Regions from separate parts of the Streptomyces sp. NPDC050842 genome, predicted to be linked through region 2. Evidence: riboswitches for the same ligand, from Rfam matches in the RefSeq annotation. Region 2 holds a riboswitch; each other region holds the start of a gene.
What was found. Region 2 has a riboswitch for thiamine pyrophosphate ahead of thiO (glycine oxidase ThiO). Riboswitches for the same ligand answer to the same signal wherever they lie in the genome.
Positions count from the first base shown of each region.

Region 1 (5,649 bases), on a different contig from region 2:
GGGCCGGGGCGCCAGCGCCCTCGCCAGCGCCACCCGCTGCTGCTCGCCGCCGGAGAGCGCGGACACCGAGCGCCGCTCGGCCCCCGGCAGCCCGACGAGGTCGAGCAGCTCCCGTACGCGCTCCGCCTGCTCGGCCTTCGCGGCCCCCCGCATCCGCGGCCCGAAGGCGATGTTCCCGCCGACGTCCCGCTGCGGGAACAGCTGGTGGTCCTGGAACATCAGCCCGACGCCCCGCCGGTGCACCGGCACGCCCGCCTGGTCGGCGCCGCCGAGCAGCACCCGGCCGCCGTCGAGCGCCTGGAGTCCGGCGACGACCCGGAGCAGTGTGGACTTGCCGCTGCCGCTGGGACCGAGGACGCACACGATCTCGTGCTCGGCGACCTCCAGGTCCACGGCGTCGAGCGCGGCCCGCTCCCCGAACCGTACGGTCGCGTCCTGGATCGAAAGCATCAGAACTCCCCGGAGGTCCGCTCGGTGCGCAGCCGTTCCAACAGCAACAGGGACACCGCGCACACCACCATCAGAATCGTCGAGAGGGCCATCGCCTGGCCGTAGTTGAGCTCGCCCGGCCGCCCGAGCAGCCGGGCCACCGCCACCGGCAGCGTCGGGCTGTCCGGCCGGGCGATGAAGACGGTCGCGCCGAACTCCCCGAGCGACACGGCGAAGGCGAACCCCGCGGCGATGAGGAGCGCCCGCCGCACCAGCGGCAGGTCCACCTCCCGCCAGGCCCGCCACGGTGACGCGCCGAGCACGGCCGCCGCCTCCCGCAGCCGCTCGTCGACCGCCCGCAGCACCGGCAGCATCGTCCGTACGACGAAGGGGACGCCGACCAGGGCCTGGGCGAGCGGTACGAGGATCCAGCTGGCCCGCAGGTCGAACGGCGGTTCGTCGAGCGTGATGAGGAACCCGAAGCCGACGGTGACGGCCGAGACCCCGAGCGGCAGCATGAGCAGCGCGTCGAAGCCCCGCACGAGCCGTCCGGCCCTCCTCGTGAGCGCCGCAGCGGCGAGACCGCCGATCAGTACCGCGATGCCCGTGGCGGCCGCCGCGTACCGCAGCGAGTTCCCGATCGCCTCCAGCGGCGGCACCAGGAAGGTGCCGGCCTCGTCGAGCGACCCGAGCGCCCGGTAGTAGCCGAGCCCGTACCCCTGCGGCCCGGCGAAGGAGCGCTCCACGAGCACGCCCAGCGGCAGCAGGATCAGCAGCGCCACCGAGACGAGGACGCCCGCGAGCAGCGCCCACTGTCCGAAGCCGCGCGGCCGGCGCGCGGTCGTCTCCGGCGGGACGAGCCGCAGCGCGGTCTCCCGCCGCCGTACCGTCCGGGCGTGCACGGCCAGGATCGCGCCGACCGCGGCGAACTGGACGAGAGTGAGGACGGCGGCCGTCGGCAGGTCGAGCAGCCGGGCGGTCTGCCGGTAGATCTCGGCCTCCAGGGTGGAGTACCCGTCCCCGCCGAGGATCTGGACGACACCGAAGGAGGTGAACGTGAAGAGGAAGACCATCAGGGCCGCCGCCGACACCGCCGGCACGAGCGCCGGCAGGGTCACCGTCCGCCAGGCCGTCCAGCGCGAGGCGCCGAGGACCCGGGCGGCCTCCTCCTGGCGCGGGTCCAGCTGGGACCAGAGGCCGCCGACGGTCCGTACGACCACCGCGTAGTTGAAGAAGACGTGCGCGAGGAGGATCGCCCAGACGCTGGTGTCGAGCCGCAGCCCCCACAGCTCGTCCGTCAGACCGCCCCGGCCGACGAGCGCCAGGAAGGCCGTGCCGACGAGGACGGTCGGCAGCACGAACGGGACCGTGACCACGGCCCGCAGCACGCTCTTCCCCGGGAAGTCGAAACGGGCGAAGACGTACGCGCCGGGCAGCGCCACGAGCAGTGTCAGACCGGTGGAGGCGGCCGCCTGCCACACCGTGAAGCCGAGCACGTCGAGGATGTCCGGCCGGCTCAGCGTCTCGCCGACCCGGCCGAACCGCCAGACGCCGTCGGGCCGCAGCCCGCGGTCGACGATCGACGCGACGGGCCAGGCGAAGAAGACCCCGAAGAACGCGACGGGCAGGGCCATCAGCCCCAGCCGCGTCGCGCTCCCCCGGAGATCGCCCCGGCCCCGCACTACTTCAGGACGAGCGACGACCACTGCTGGATCCACGGGTCACGCTTCTCGGCGATCTTCTCGGGCGCCATCGTCTCCGGCGCGTCGATCACGACGCCGTGCTTCGTGAACAGCTCCGGCAGCGTCGCGTCCTTCGCGACCGGGTTCACGAACATCTGGAGCGGCATGTCGTCCTGGAACTTCTTCGAGATCAGGAAGTCGATCAGCGCCTTGCCGCCCTCGGGGTTCTTCACGCCGTTCAGCAGGCCCGCGAACTCGATCTGCCGGAAGCAGGTGCCGGTGGAGACCCCGGTCGGGGCCACCTTCGGCTGCGGCTCGCCGTACAGCACCTCGACCGGCGGGCTGGAGGCGTACGACACGACGAGCGGCCGGTCGCCCTTGGCCTGCTTGCCGCCGGCCGAACCGGAGAACTCCTGGTTGTAGGCGAGCTCCCAGCTGTCGACGGTCTTCACACCGTTGTCCTTCAGCTTCTTCCAGTAGCCCTGCCAGCCCTCGTCGCCGTACTTCGCGGCCGTACCGAGGAGGAAGCCGAGGCCCGGGGAGGACCGCTCGGGGTTCTCGACGACGAGCAGGTCCTTGTACGCCGGCTTCGCCAGGTCGTCGAAGGTCTGCGGCGGCGCCAGCTTCTTGTCGGCGAAGTACTTCTTGTCGTAGTTGACGCAGATGTCGCCGGAGTCGACCGGGGTGACCCGCTGCTCCTTGTCGAGGCGGTACGCGGCCGGGATCCGGTCCACGCCCTTCGCCTCGTACGGGACGAAGATCCCGTTGTCGAGGGCGCGGGAGAGCAGGGTGTTGTCGACGCCGAAGAAGACGTCGCCCTGCGGGGAGCCCTTGGTCAGGATCTCCTTGTTGACGGCCTCGCCCGCGTCGCCGGCCTTGAGGACCTTGACCGTGTATCCGGTCTCCTTCGTGAACTCCGCCAGCACCTCCTTGGAGGCGTTGAAGGAGTCGTGACTCACGAGGGTCACGGTCTTCGACACGGGCTTGCCGGACTTGCCCGCGTCACCCTTGGCACCGGACTCGGTGCCGCAGGCGGCGAGGGTGGTGACGCCCAGCGCCGCGACGAGCGCGGCGGCGGCCATTCTCTTGGTGCTCGCCGAAATGGTGGTGCTCACTGAGATTCCTCCTGGGTATGACCAGGAAGAGACGCGGCCCTGCCCACGTCCGGGGGAACCCGGACGCGGGCAGGGCGCAACAGCTTGAGTTAACGACCGAACTTCCTACCCAGAATGACCTGGGCAAGGTTCAGAGGGTCTGCGGTCCTACGGTGACCGCACTCTCAGCGCTGTGGCGCTCCCCTGTCGGAATATGGAGATGTGTTCGAGCTCAGACTACAAGGTCAGCGCTCGGAGGCCGCCAGCTGTCCACAGGCACCGTCGATCTCCTGGCCCCGGGTGTCCCGGACGGTCACCGGAACGCCGTGGCGGGCGATGGCGTCGACGAAGGCCCGCTCGTCCTCCGGACGGGACGCCGTCCACTTCGAGCCGGGCGTCGGGTTCAGCGGGATCAGGTTGACGTGCACCCGCTTGTTCTTCAGCAGCTTGCCGAGGAGGTCACCGCGCCACGCCTGGTCGTTGATGTCGCGGATGAGCGCGTACTCGATGGAGACCCGGCGGCCCGACTTCTCCGCGTACTCCCAGGCGGCGTCGAGGACCTCGCGGACCTTCCAGCGGGTGTTCACCGGCACGAGGGTGTCGCGCAGCTCGTCGTCGGGGGCGTGCAGCGAGACCGCGAGGCGGCACTTGAAGCCCTCGTCGGCGAAGCGCTGCATCGCCGGCACGAGACCGACCGTGGACACGGTGATCCCGCGCTGCGAGAGCCCCAGGCCGTCCGGCTCGGGGTCGGTGAGCCGCCGGATCGCGCCGACGACCCGCTTGTAGTTGGCGAGGGGCTCGCCCATGCCCATGAACACGATGTTCGAGAGGCGCGCCGGCCCGCCGGGCACCTCGCCGTCCCGCAGGGACCGCATGCCGTCCACGATCTGGTGCACGATCTCGGCGGTCGACAGGTTCCGGTCGAGGCCCGCCTGCCCGGTCGCGCAGAACGGGCAGTTCATGCCGCAGCCGGCCTGCGAGGAGATGCACATGGTCACCCGCTCCGGGTAGCGCATGAGCACCGACTCCACGAGCGTGCCGTCGTGCAGCCGCCACAGGGTCTTACGGGTGGTGTCGTCGTCGCACGAGATGTGCCGCACGACGGACATCAGGTCGGGCAGCAGCTCCCCGGCCAGCTTCTCCCGCGAGGCCGCCGGGATGTCGGTCCACTGCGCGGGGTCGTGCGTGTACCGCGCGAAGTAGTGCTGCGACAGCTGCTTGGCGCGGAACGGCTTCTCGCCGATCGCGGCGACGGCTTCCTTGCGCTCGGCGGGCGTGAGGTCGGCCAGGTGCCGCGGCGGCTTCTTGGCTTCCTTGGGGGCGATGAAAGTGAGTTCTCCGGGCACAGGACGGGCCACGATCGGGTGTCTCCTCAGACGGCACGAGGTCCGGACAGCCCCGCGTCGGCGGGAAGCGCGGCATGACGATGCCGAAGCCAGGAGACCTCACTGGAGCGTCCTCGCGGTGGCGAGGACGGCGGAAGGGCCCGCGGCGCACGCGCCACGAGCCCTTCCAGAGTACCCGCTGTCCGTCAACCGTCTCCGACGGACGGAATCGACCGGCCTCTCAGCCCGTCCCCACGAACAGCGCGAGCAGCAACCACACCACCGGCGCCGTCGGCAGCAACGAGTCCAGCCGGTCCATGATGCCCCCGTGGCCCGGGAGCAGCGTGCCCATGTCCTTGATGCCGAGATCGCGCTTGATCATCGACTCGCCGAGGTCACCGAGCGTCGCGCTCGCCGCCACCGCCAGACCGAGGATCAGACCCTGCCACCAGGTCCCGTCGTCGATCATGAACTCCATGCACAGCGCGCCCGCCGCCATCGCGAACGCCACCGCGCCGCCGAGACCCTCGCGGGTCTTGCCGGGGCTGATCCTCGGCGCCAGCTTGTGCTTGCCGAAGCGCCAGCCGACCGCGTACGCACCGGTGTCGCTGACCACCGTCAGGATCAGGAAGGTCAGCACCCGCTGCGGACCGTCGTCCGCGGTGAGCAGCATCGCCACGAACGTCGCCAGGAACGGCACGTAGAACGCGGCGAAGACACCCGCCGTGACGTCCTTCAGGTAGCCCTCGGGGGGCTCCGTCATCCGCCAGACGAGTACCGCGAGCGCCGTCAGCGCCATCGCCACCCAGGCGCCCTCGGGGCCCCTGACGTAGCCGGCGACGACCATCGCCGCACCGCCGACCGCGAGCGGCACCAGCGGAGCCTTGATGGCCTTGCGCTCCTGGAGGCGGGACGTGAGCTCCCACAGCCCGACGACCACGGCGACCGCGATCACCCCGACGAACGCCGGCTTCCAGATGAACAGCGACGCGACGATGACCGCGCCGAGACCGACTCCGACCCCTATGGCCGCGCCCAGGTCACGCCCCGCGCTCTTCTTCTGCCGGGGCGCCGTCGGCGCGGGCGGCGGAGGCGGGGTGGGGCTGGACATGGGCTCCT
Region 1 covers NZ_JBITGA010000004.1:98,174-103,822, forward strand. The annotation lists gene ACIBG6_RS13545 (ABC transporter ATP-binding protein) at 1-450, opposite strand, end outside; gene ACIBG6_RS13550 (ABC transporter permease) at 450-2,063, opposite strand; gene ACIBG6_RS13555 (thiamine ABC transporter substrate binding subunit) at 2,111-3,193, opposite strand; TPP riboswitch at 3,311-3,421, opposite strand; gene rlmN (23S rRNA (adenine(2503)-C(2))-methyltransferase RlmN) at 3,451-4,563, opposite strand; gene ACIBG6_RS13565 (phosphatidate cytidylyltransferase) at 4,772-5,649, opposite strand, start outside.
Region 1: another riboswitch for thiamine pyrophosphate. It lies ahead of ACIBG6_RS13555 (thiamine ABC transporter substrate binding subunit); the one in region 2 lies ahead of thiO (glycine oxidase ThiO).

Region 2 (5,649 bases):
CTTCACGTTCACAACGGGCATGACCTCGGGGATGATCGGGGTCTCGCAGCCGGCCTTCGCCACACTGTCCCGCAGCCGCAGATAGTTCTCCGGGTCGAAGAACATCTGGGTGATCGCATAGTCGGCGCCCGCGCGGCACTTGTCCACGAAGTGCCGGATGTCCGTGTCCCAGTCGGTGGAGCGGGGGTGCATCTCGGGGAAGGCCGCGACGCCGACGCAGAAGTCTCCCGACTCCTTGATGAGCCGGACGAGGTCGGCGGCGTACCGGACGCCCTCCGGGTGCTCGATCCACTCCCCCAGCGGGTCGCCGGCCGGGTCGCCGCGCAGCGCGAGCATGTTGCGGATGCCTGCGTCGGCGTACTGGCCGAGGACGTTGCGCAGTTCGGCCACCGAGTGGTCGACGGCGGTGAGGTGCGCGACGGGGGTGAGCGTGGTGTCGGAGGCGATCTTCTGGGTGGCCTTGACCGTGCCGCCCCGGGTGGTGCCGCCGGCGCCGTAGGTCACGGAGACGAAGCTGGGGCCGACTGCCTCGACCCGGCGCATCGCGTTCCAGAGACCCTGCTCGCCCTTCGCGGTCCGCGGCGCGTAGAACTCGAAGGAGTACGACGTGCCGCCGGAGGCGAGGATCTCGCGGACCGTGCGTGCGCGGTCCGAGCGGACGGAAGCGGTACCTAGGGCCATACCGGCAGGTTAGACGGGGGACGAGGACCCGCGTAGACAGCGTCCGCGTTGTGGACAATTTTTCGGACAAACTTGCGGGACGCCGCTAGGGGCACCCCGGAGAACCCACCCAGGACCCCCGCCACGGACCGCTGGGGACCCCGCCACGGACCCGCTACGGAACCCCCGCCCCGGACTCCGCTCAGGCCCCGGCGCGCTCGCGGACGCGCTTGGCGAGGGCGGCGGTCGCGGCCGCCGGGTCCTCGGCCTCGGTGATCGCGCGGACGACGACGATCCGGCGGGCGCCCGCGTCCAGGACCTCGTCGAGGTTGGTCTCGTCGATGCCGCCGATGGCGAACCAGGGGCGGTTCTGAGCCAGACCGGCCGCGTACCGCACGAGGTCGAGCCCCGGGGCGTACCGCCCGGGCTTGGTGGGGGTGGGCCAGCAGGGCCCGGTGCAGAAGTAGTCCACGCCCGGTTCGACGGCGGCCGCGGCCGCCTCGGAGTCGGCGTGGCAGGAACGGCCGATCAGGATCTCGTCGCCGAGGATCGCGCGGGCCGCGGGCACGGGCAGGTCGCCCTGGCCGAGGTGGAGCACGTCGGAGCCGATGGCGTGGGCGACGTCGGCCCGGTCGTTCACCGCGAGGAGCTTGCCGTGGCGGCGGGCGGCCTCGGCGAAGACGGCGAGGTGCTCCAGCTCCTCACCGGCCTCCATGCCCTTGTCGCGGAGCTGCACGATGTCCACGCCGGAGGAGAGCACGGCGTCGAGGAAGGCGGGCAGGTCGCCCTGGCGCTTCCGGGCGTCGGTGCACAGGTAGAGCCGGGCGTCGGCGAGCCGCTCACGAGGCGTGGGCATGGGTGGGTTCCCCCCGTCGGTGTCGCCGGTGCCGCGGCGGCCGGCCCGTGCGGGGCCGGCCACCGCGTCACCCGCTGGTGGTGTCTTCGGTGCGTGCGAGTGTCAGAGGGCGAGCGCCTGGGCGCGGCGCTTCACCTCCGTGCCGCGATTCTCGTTGAGCGCCTGCGCGGGCGTGCCCGGCAGGCTCTCGTCCGGAGTGAAGAGCCACTCCAGCATCTCTTCGTCGGTGAAGCCGTCGTCCCGCAGGACGGTCAGGAGCCCGACGAGCCCCTTGACGATCGCGTCGCCCTGGATGAAGGCGGCGGGGATCTGCAGGGCGTTGTTCTCTCCACGGCGCACGGCGATGAGCTGACCTTCCTTGATCAGCTGCCGCACGCGCGTCACCTCGACATCGAGCATCTCCGCGATGTCGGGCACGTAGAGCCAGGCGGGGACGAGCGCATCGATCTTTACGTCAATCTCGGTCACAGGACAAGCCTGCCATCCCGGACCGACAGTCGGTACCCGGGCCCTACCTGACTGCCGCCTTCAGGGGGACGGACGGGTCGGCGGCGCGTTCCGGATCGACGGGGGTGGCCGCCTCGATGAGCTTGCGGCCCTGGGCCAGGTCGCGGGGGCGGCCGACGGCGAGGAGGGCCACCGGGACCCCGGCGCGCAGCCAGAGCACCGACCAGGTGTCGTCCGCCGGGTCGCCGCGCCAGAGGAGCTCGTCGGCGTCCGCGTGGTGCCCGGCGTACTGGACGAACCGGCCGAACTGCTCGGACCAGAAGTACGGCACCGGGTCGTACGGGCCGGTGTCGGCGCCGGTGATCGTCGCGGCGACCGTGCGCGGGCCCTGGAGCGCGTTGTCCCAGTGGTGCACGAGGAGGCGCCGGCCGTAGCGGGCGGAGGGGTAGGAGGCGCAGTCGCCGACGGCGTACACGTCGGGCAGGGAGGTGCGCAGCCGCTCGTCGGCCGTGACGGCGCCGCTCGCGTCGAGGGCGATGCCGGAGCCGGCGAGCCAGCCGGTGGCGGGGCGGGCGCCGATGCCGACGACGACGGCGTCGGCGGGCAGCTCGCGGCCGTCGGCGAGGACGACCCGGCCGGGTTCGACCGTGTCCACGCGCGCGTGGGTGAGGAGTTCGGCGCCGTTCGCCCCGTACCAGTCGGCCATGGGGGCGGCGACCTCGGCGGGCAGGGCGCCGGCGAGGGGGCGGTCGGCCGCCTCGACGACGGTGACGGCGCAGCCGGCCTCGCGCGCGGCGGTGGCGAACTCTGCGCCGATCCAGCCCGCGCCGACGACCACGACGGCGTGGCGGCGCTCCAGGACGGGGCCGAGGCGTACGGCGTCGTCGAGGGTGCGCAGCAGGTGGACCCCGGGGACGCCCTCGGCTCCGGGCAGGGTGACGGGGTGGGCGCCGGTGGCGACGACGAGGACGTCGTACGGGACGGGCCCGGCCTCGGTGTCGAGCTCGTGGTCGGCGGCGCGCAGCCCGGTGACGTCGAGGCCGAGGCGGAGTTCGATGTCGAGCGCCTCGAAGTCGACGTCGAAGGCGGAGTCCTCGGCCTTGCCGAGGAGGATCGCCTTGGAGAGCGGGGGCCGGTCGTAGGGCTGGTGGGGCTCGGCCCCGATGAGGATCACGGGGCCGGTGAAGCCCTGTTCGCGCAGGGCGACGGCGGTCTGCACACCCGCCATCCCGGCTCCGACGATCACGACCTGCTGCTGGGCCTTCTTCTGCTCGCTCACCCGACCACCTTACGCATCTGACGGTCCGTCAGGAAGGCAGGGGTTCGGGGAGGGGCCTGGGACCGCACCGGGGCTGCGGCTAGTCTGGCGGGCGTAAAGCACTCGCGGGAGCCCGGACGCACCGGGCTGAGAGGGAGGCTGGGCGGCCTCCGACCGTACGAACCTGATCCGGGTCATGCCGGCGAAGGGAGGGGCTGGACGCCCATGCGTTCTTCCGATGTCCTCGTGGTCGGGGGCGGCATCATCGGCCTGGTCACGGCCTGGCGGGCCGCGCGGCGCGGGCTGCGCACCGCCGTGGTCGACCCGGATCCGGGCGGCGGCGCCGCGCGGGTCGCGGCCGGCATGCTCGCCGCCGTCACCGAACTCCACTACGGCGAGGAGACCCTGCTCGGGCTCAACCTCGCCTCCGCCGCGCGCTATCCCGCGTTCGTCGCCGACCTGGAGGAATCCACCGGCCACGACGTGGGCTACCGCGCCTGCGGAACGCTCGCCGTCGCCCTCGACGCCGACGACCGGGCCCATCTGCGCGAACTCCACGCCCTCCAGACCCGCTGCGGCCTCACCTCGGAGTGGCTGAGCGGGCGCGACTGCCGCCGTCTCGAACCGATGCTCGCCCCCGGGGTGCGCGGCGGGCTGCGCGTGGACGGCGACCACCAGGTCGACCCGCGCCGGCTGGCCGCCGCGCTCCTCGTCGCCTGCGAGCGGGCCGGGGTGGTCTTCCACCGCGCCCTCGCGGAGCGCCTGACGGTCGTCCGCGACCGGGCCCGCGGGGTCCTCCTCGCCGACGGCGAGGAGCTGACCGCCGGCCAGGTCGTCCTGGCCGCGGGCAGCCTGAGCGGGCGGCTCGCGGGCGTGCCGGACGAGGTGCTGCCGCCGGTCCGCCCCGTGAAGGGCCAGGTCCTGCGGCTGCGCGTGCCCGCCCCGTACGCCCCCTTCCTCTCCCGTACCGTCCGGGCCGTCGTCCGCGGCAGCCACGTCTACCTCGTGCCGCGCGCGAACGGCGAGCTCGTCGTCGGTGCCACCAGCGAGGAGCTCGGCTGGGACACCACGGTGACCGCGGGCGGGATGTACGAGCTGCTGCGCGACGCCCACGAGCTCGTCCCCGGCATCACCGAGCTGCCGCTCACCGAGACGCTGGCCGGACTGCGCCCCGCGTCCCCGGACAACGCGCCGCTGCTCGGCCCCAGCGCCCTGCCCGGCCTGCACCTGGCCACCGGCCACTACCGCAACGGGGTGCTGCTCACCCCCGTCACCGGCGACGTCATGGCGGAGGTGCTCACCACGGGCGTCCTCCCCGCCGAGGCCCGCGCCTTCACCCCCCGCCGCTTCTCCCCTGTACGTCTGGAGCAACCCGCATGAACGTGCCCGTGAACGTGTCCGTGAACGGAGAACCCCGAGAGCTCACCGGCCCCGTCTCCCTCGACGCCCTCGTCGCGACCCTGAGCACGGCCCCCTCCGGGGTGGCGGCGGCCGTGAACGAGGCCGTCGTCCCGCGCAGCGCGTGGGCGGCCACGCTGCTCGGCGAGGGCGACCGCGTGGAGGTCCTGACCGCGGTGCAGGGAGGCTGAGCGCGATGTCCGACGACGTGTTCGTCCTCGGCGGTACGGAGTTCTCCTCGCGCCTGATCATGGGCACCGGCGGCGCGCCGAGCCTCGACGTCCTGGAGCGCTCGCTGGTCGCCAGCGGCACCGAGCTGACCACCGTCGCGATGCGGCGCCTCGACCCGACGGTCCAGGGCTCGGTCCTCTCCGTCCTGGAGCGGCTCGGCATCCGCGTCCTGCCCAACACGGCGGGCTGCTTCACGGCGGGCGAGGCGGTCCTGACCGCCCGGCTCGCCCGGGAGGCGCTCGGCACCGACTGGATCAAGCTGGAGGTCGTCGCCGACGAGCGGACGCTGCTGCCGGACGGGGAGGAGCTCCTCGTGGCGGCCGAGGTGCTGGTCGACGACGGCTTCACCGTCCTCCCCTACACGAACGACGACCCGGTCCTCGCGCGGAAGCTGGAGGACGTGGGGTGCGCGGCGATCATGCCGCTCGGCTCCCCCATCGGCTCGGGACTCGGCATCCGCAACCCGCACAACTTCCAGCTGATCGCGGAGCGGGCGGGGGTGCCGGTGATCCTGGACGCAGGGGCGGGCACCGCCTCGGACGCGGCGCTCGCGATGGAGCTGGGGTGCGCGGCGGTGATGCTGGCCTCGGCGGTGACGCGGGCGCAGGAGCCGGTCCTGATGGCCTCGGCGATGCGGCACGCGGTGGAGGCGGGCCGACTCGCGCACCGGGCGGGCCGCATCCCCCGCCGCCACTTCGCGGAGGCCTCGTCCCCCGTGGAGGGCCGCCCCCACCTGGACCCGGAACGCCCGGCGTTCTAGAGAGCGAGCTGCGGCGCTCGTCACAGCTGCGCTGCAGTA
Region 2 covers NZ_JBITGA010000007.1:348,706-354,354, forward strand. The annotation lists gene metF (methylenetetrahydrofolate reductase [NAD(P)H]) at 1-681, opposite strand, end outside; gene thiE (thiamine phosphate synthase) at 863-1,516, opposite strand; gene ACIBG6_RS25275 (Rv2175c family DNA-binding protein) at 1,619-1,984, opposite strand; gene ACIBG6_RS25280 (NAD(P)/FAD-dependent oxidoreductase) at 2,028-3,191, opposite strand; TPP riboswitch at 3,337-3,449, shown strand; gene thiO (glycine oxidase ThiO) at 3,447-4,601, shown strand; gene thiS (sulfur carrier protein ThiS) at 4,598-4,810, shown strand; gene ACIBG6_RS25295 (thiazole synthase) at 4,816-5,610, shown strand.

Region 3 (5,649 bases), on a different contig from region 2:
CGGTCGGGGAGGAGACGACCCAGGTGGCGCGCGGCAGCGTGGTCTACGTGCCGGCCGGGGTGCCCCACAAGTTCCACCACATCAGCGAGGACCTGCGGGTCATGGTGGTCTTCTCCCCGCCGGAGGGCTGAGCTCAGCTCTCCGATGCGGAAGCGGTGACCCCCTAGGGGACGGATCAGGGGAGAGCGGGGGCCCCGTGGCCCCCGTGAGCCGCTTTCCGCCCCTAGCCTTGAGGGTGTTCGGCGCGGAGTGCGCGGAACAGATCTTCGAGAGCGAGGTAGGACCATGGCCGTACAGGAGATTCTCGCGGGGATGCCCTGGTGGGTGAAGTGGGTCGCCATACCCGCTCTCGTGCTGCTGGTCTTCGGCGGACTGATCACCAGCGTCCTGACCTTCGTGGTCGCGCTGCTGTTCAAGGTGCTGCTCTTCGTGGCCCTCGTCGCCGGACTCGTCTACGTCGTGCGGAAGTTCAAGAACTCCACCGGGTCGCGCGAGGACTGGTAGCACAAGCTGCGGAGCCGTAGGCAACCGATGGCGGACATTAGCCCGCCCGGGGGAACGCAGGGGTGGAATCCAGGCAGGGCCTCAAAGGCTGCCACTAGAGTGGAATCCCTCCGCCGTGTTGGGGACTACGGGCGTAGACCGCCGTACTGACCAGCGGTTTCCCAGGCCCGGCGGGCGCGCGGGGGCGGCCCCCGCGGGCGGATGCACTGCATCCGTCGTCACGCCTGGGGGTGACCTTTGGCCACGGCTACGCAATCTGCTGCACCTACTCTGATCGGCTCGGTGCAGCGGGCGCTGAGACTTCTGGAGGCCGTGTCCTCCCATGCGGACGGCGCCCCGGCCAAACAGCTCGCCCGTGAGACGGGCCTTCCGCTGCCCACCACGTACCACCTGCTCCGCACCCTGACGCACGAGGGCTATCTACGCCGCGAGAAGGGTGTGTTCGTCCTGGGCGACGCCGCCGTCCGACTGGCCGGCGGCGGAGCTGTGCAGAATCGTCGCATCAAGATCGAAGACTCCCTTGCCCGCTGGCGGGACGAGATCGGTGTGCCGGTGTACTTCGCCCTCTACCGCGAGGGCGAGATCGAGCTCGTCGCCGTCGCGGACACTCCCTCGGCCCCCGCGGTCGAGGAGTGGGCCGACTTTCGCGAGACCGCGCACGCGCACGCCATCGGGCAGTGCCTGCTGAGCCAACTCGATCTGAAAGCTCGTCAAGACCACCTCGACCGCCATCCGGTGGAAGCCATCACTCCGTACACGGTGCGTAACCGCCGTGTGCTTTTGGATCGTTTGGGCGGTTTGGGGCGAATGGAGCCCCTGGTAGAGCGTCAGGAATATGCACTCGGCACGGTCTGTGCCGCCATTCCCATCACGGCGGGCTCCGCGGCGGCCGCGATGGCCATTTCCCTCCCCCTTCACCAGGAAGAACGGTTGCTCCCAGCAGTCGAGCGGCTACGTACGGAGATCGGAAGGCTCTTCAGTTCGCTCGCGTTCTCTATCAGTATCTGAAAAATCACTCCTTGTGATCTGCTAGCGCTTACAGCACGATTGCGTCAAGAGGGCCACGGGGGATCATTCCTGGCCGTTTCGGTCACAGCTTTCAGCAGCTGTGTTTACACAACTGCTTCATCTACTGCGGGGTACATGATGCGAGAGTCGGTTCAGGCCGAGGTCCTGATGAGCTTCCTCGTCTCCGAGGAGCTCTGCTTCAAGATCCCAGTCGAGCTGCGATACGAGACCCGGGATCCTTACGCGGTGCGGATGACCTTCCATCTCCCCGGAGACGCGCCCGTGACCTGGGCGTTCGGTAGGGAACTGCTGCTCGACGGGATCAACAAGCCGAGCGGGGACGGGGACGTGCACATCGCCCCGACGGACCCCGATGGGCTCTCGGACGTTTCCATCCGGCTTCAGGTGGGCGGCGACCGCGCCCTTTTCCGGGCGAGCGCGCCGCCGCTGGTCGCCTTCCTCGACCGCACGGACAAGCTGGTTCCGCTTGGTCAGGAACGGACACTCGGCGACTTCGAGGACAACCTGGAGGCGGCACTCGGCCGGATTCTGGCAGAGGAGAACGCCGGCTGAGACCCCGTCGGCACAGCGACGGGGTCCACCAGGGAACGGGACGGGACGCGGAGTGCGGGGTGCGGGAGTGCGGGACGGACCGGCCCACACCCGGAATCCCTACTTCGCGCGGCGGCGCCGACCGCCCCGTACCGCCGCCGCCCGGGGCTTCCCGTCGGCGTCGGCTCCCGGCCGGTCGGCGGAGACCACCAGCGCCGCGAGGACCGTGGTGAGCGGCACGGACGCGACCAGACCGATCGAACCGACCAGCGTTCGGACGATCTCCACCGCGACCAGTTCGCTGTTGGCCACCGTGCCCATGCTGCTCTGCGCGATCGAGAAGAGCAGCAGCAGCGGCAGGGCGGCGCCCGCGTAGGCGAGGACCAGGGTGTTCACGACCGAGGCGATGTGGTCGCGGCCGATCCGGATCCCGGCCCGGTACAGCGCGCGCGGCCCCATGCGCGGGTCGGCCTGGTGCAGCTCCCAGACCGCCGAGGTCTGGGTGACGGTCACGTCGTCGAGGACACCGAGCGAACCGATGATGACGCTGGCGAGCAGTAGGCCGGACATGTCGATGTCCGGGTACAGGCCGTGGATCAGGCCGGTGTTGTCGTCGGTGTTGCCGCTGAGCGAGGCCCAGCCGATGAAGAGCGAGCCGAGCAGGCCGATCAGCAGCAGCGAGATCAGCGTGCCGAGCACCGCGACCGAGGTGCGGGCCGAGAGCCCGTGGCACAAGTAGAGCGCGATCAGCATGATCGCGCTCGACCCGACCACCGCCACGACCAGCGGATTCGAGCCCTCCAGGATCGCCGGCAGGATGAAGAACGTCAGCACCAGGAAGCTCGCGACGAGCGCGACGAGCGCCATCAGGCCCTTCATCCGGCCGACGACGACGACCGCGACGGCGAAGATCCCGGCGAGCAGCGCCATCGGGAGCTTCCGGTCCACGTCCGTCACGGAGTACTGGAGATCACGCGGGGCGTCGGGGGCGTACGCCACCACCACGCCCTGCCCCTCGTGCAGTTGGCGCGGCGCGTCGGGCTGCACGATCTCGGTGAACGTACGGCCCTTCTCCGGGCCGCTGGTGACCTCGACCGTCGCCTTCTCGCACTGACCCTGCTGGGCTTCGACCGCCTCGCGTCCCTCGGGCGTGGAGGTGTCGCCCGTCGGCGGGACCTGGGCGGCGTTCACGTCCTTGCAGTCGACCTGCTCGACGGAGACGACCGTGCCCTGCTCGGTCTGCCGGTCGAAGCCGACCCCGGTGCGCTCGTGCGCGGGAGTGCCGCCGGGCCACAGGACCGCTAGTCCGACCACGACGGCGGTGGCGAAGGGGATCAGGACCGCGGCGATGACCTTGCGGAGATGCCGGGAGACGGGGGCGGCGGGGCCGTGGCTGTGGCTGTGCCCGTGCCCATGGGAGGGGCCGGAATCGTGCCCGTGCCCATGGTCGGGACCGGGGACGTGGCCGTGCGGCTCGGGGGGCTGCTGGGGGGAAGTCACCGACCGATCATCGCAAGAACGGTGGGGGCCCACTGGTCAGCACGCCAGGGATGGCGCTAGCGTGGTGACCACTTTGCACACGCGGGAGCTCGGAGCACCGGGCTGAGAGGGCGCTGATCACCGTACGCACGTACGGGAGGAGGCTGCGCCGACCGCCGAACCTGTTACCGGGTAATGCCGGCGTAGGGAGATCGGTCTCATGACCATTCAGGATGCACGCACGCCTGCCTCCGACCAGGACGGCACGTCCGTCGACGGCGCCCGCACGCCGGGCTGGCACAAGGGCTACGTCGAGGGTTCGCGCCCCGACCTCCGGGTCCCGGTCCGTCAGGTGCACCTCACCAACGGCAAGGACGTGACGCTGTACGACACGTCCGGTCCGTACACCGACCCCACCATCGACACCGATGTACGGCGCGGCCTGGCGCCGTTGCGCGAGAACTGGATCATCGCGCGCGGTGACACCGAGGAGTACGCGGGCCGTCCCGTCCGCCCCGAGGACGACGGCATCAAGCACACGTCGCCGCGCGGTGGCGGGCTCAAGAACCTCGACGCCGTCTTCCCCGGTCGTCCGCGCCTGCCGCGCCGCGGCCGCGACGGCCAGGCGGTGACGCAGCTCGCGTACGCCCGCCGGGGGGAGATCACCCCGGAGATGGAGTTCGTCGCGATCCGCGAGAACGTCTCCCCCGAGGTCGTACGGGAGGAGATCGCCGCGGGCCGCGCGGTGCTCCCCGCGAACGTCAACCACCCGGAGATCGAGCCGATGATCATCGGCAAGCGGTTCCTGGTGAAGGTGAACGCCAACATCGGCAACTCCGCCGTCACCTCCTCCATCGAGGAGGAGGTGGAGAAGATGACCTGGGCCACCAAGTGGGGCGCGGACACGGTCATGGACCTGTCCACCGGCCGCAACATCCACACCACCCGCGAGTGGGTGCTGCGCAACTCCCCCGTGCCGATCGGCACCGTGCCGCTCTACCAGGCCCTGGAGAAGGTCGACGGCCGGGCCGAGGACCTGACCTGGGAGATCTACAAGGACACGGTCATCGAGCAGGCCGAGCAGGGCGTCGACTACATGACGGTCCACGCCGGTGTGCTCCTGCCGTACGTGCCGCTCACCGCGCGCCGCAAGACCGGCATCGTCTCGCGCGGCGGCTCGATCATGGCCGCCTGGTGTCTCGCCCACCACAAGGAGAACTTCCTCTACACGAACTTCGAGGAGCTCTGCGAGATCCTGGCGGCGTACGACGTCACGTACTCGCTCGGCGACGGTCTGCGCCCCGGCTCGATCGCGGACGCCAACGACGAGGCGCAGTTCGCGGAGCTGCGCACGCTCGGCGAGCTGAACACGATCGCCAAGCGGCACAACGTGCAGACGATGATCGAGGGCCCGGGCCACGTCCCGATGCACAAGATCAAGGAGAACATCGACCTCCAGCAGGAGATCTGCGAGGAGGCGCCGTTCTACACGCTCGGCCCGCTGACGACGGACGTGGCGCCCGCCTACGACCACATCACCTCCGGCATCGGCGCGGCGATGATCGCCTGGTGGGGCACGGCGATGCTCTGCTACGTCACGCCCAAGGAGCACCTGGGCCTGCCCAACAAGGACGACGTGAAGACGGGCGTCATCACGTACAAGATCTCCGCCCATGCGGCGGACCTCGCCAAGGGGCACCCGGGCGCGCAGGAGTGGGACGACGCGCTGTCGGACGCGCGGTTCGAGTTCCGCTGGGAGGACCAGTTCAACCTGGCGCTCGACCCGGTCACCGCCCGCGAGTTCCACGACGAGACGCTGCCGGCGGAGCCCGCGAAGACCGCGCACTTCTGCTCGATGTGCGGTCCGAAGTTCTGCTCGATGAAGATCTCCCAGGACATCCGGCGTGAGCACGGCGGCACGCAGCAGGAGATCGAGGCCGGGATGGCGGAGAAGTCGAAGGAGTTCGCGGAGGCCGGCAACCGCGTCTACCTGCCGCTCGCGGACTGACCGCGGCGGCTTCCGAACCGGCACCACGCCGGCTTCTGAGCAGGCACCGGCCCGCGACCCACGGGGGAGTCGCGGGCCGGTGCCGTTGTCAGGTGGGG
Region 3 covers NZ_JBITGA010000005.1:207,221-212,869, reverse strand. The annotation lists gene ACIBG6_RS17930 (cupin domain-containing protein) at 1-131, shown strand, start outside; gene ACIBG6_RS17925 (DUF5326 family protein) at 286-504, shown strand; gene ACIBG6_RS17920 (helix-turn-helix domain-containing protein) at 787-1,512, shown strand; gene ACIBG6_RS17915 (SsgA family sporulation/cell division regulator) at 1,651-2,085, shown strand; gene ACIBG6_RS17910 (YibE/F family protein) at 2,185-3,564, opposite strand; TPP riboswitch at 3,636-3,770, shown strand; gene thiC (phosphomethylpyrimidine synthase ThiC) at 3,764-5,551, shown strand.
Region 3: another riboswitch for thiamine pyrophosphate. It lies ahead of thiC (phosphomethylpyrimidine synthase ThiC); the one in region 2 lies ahead of thiO (glycine oxidase ThiO).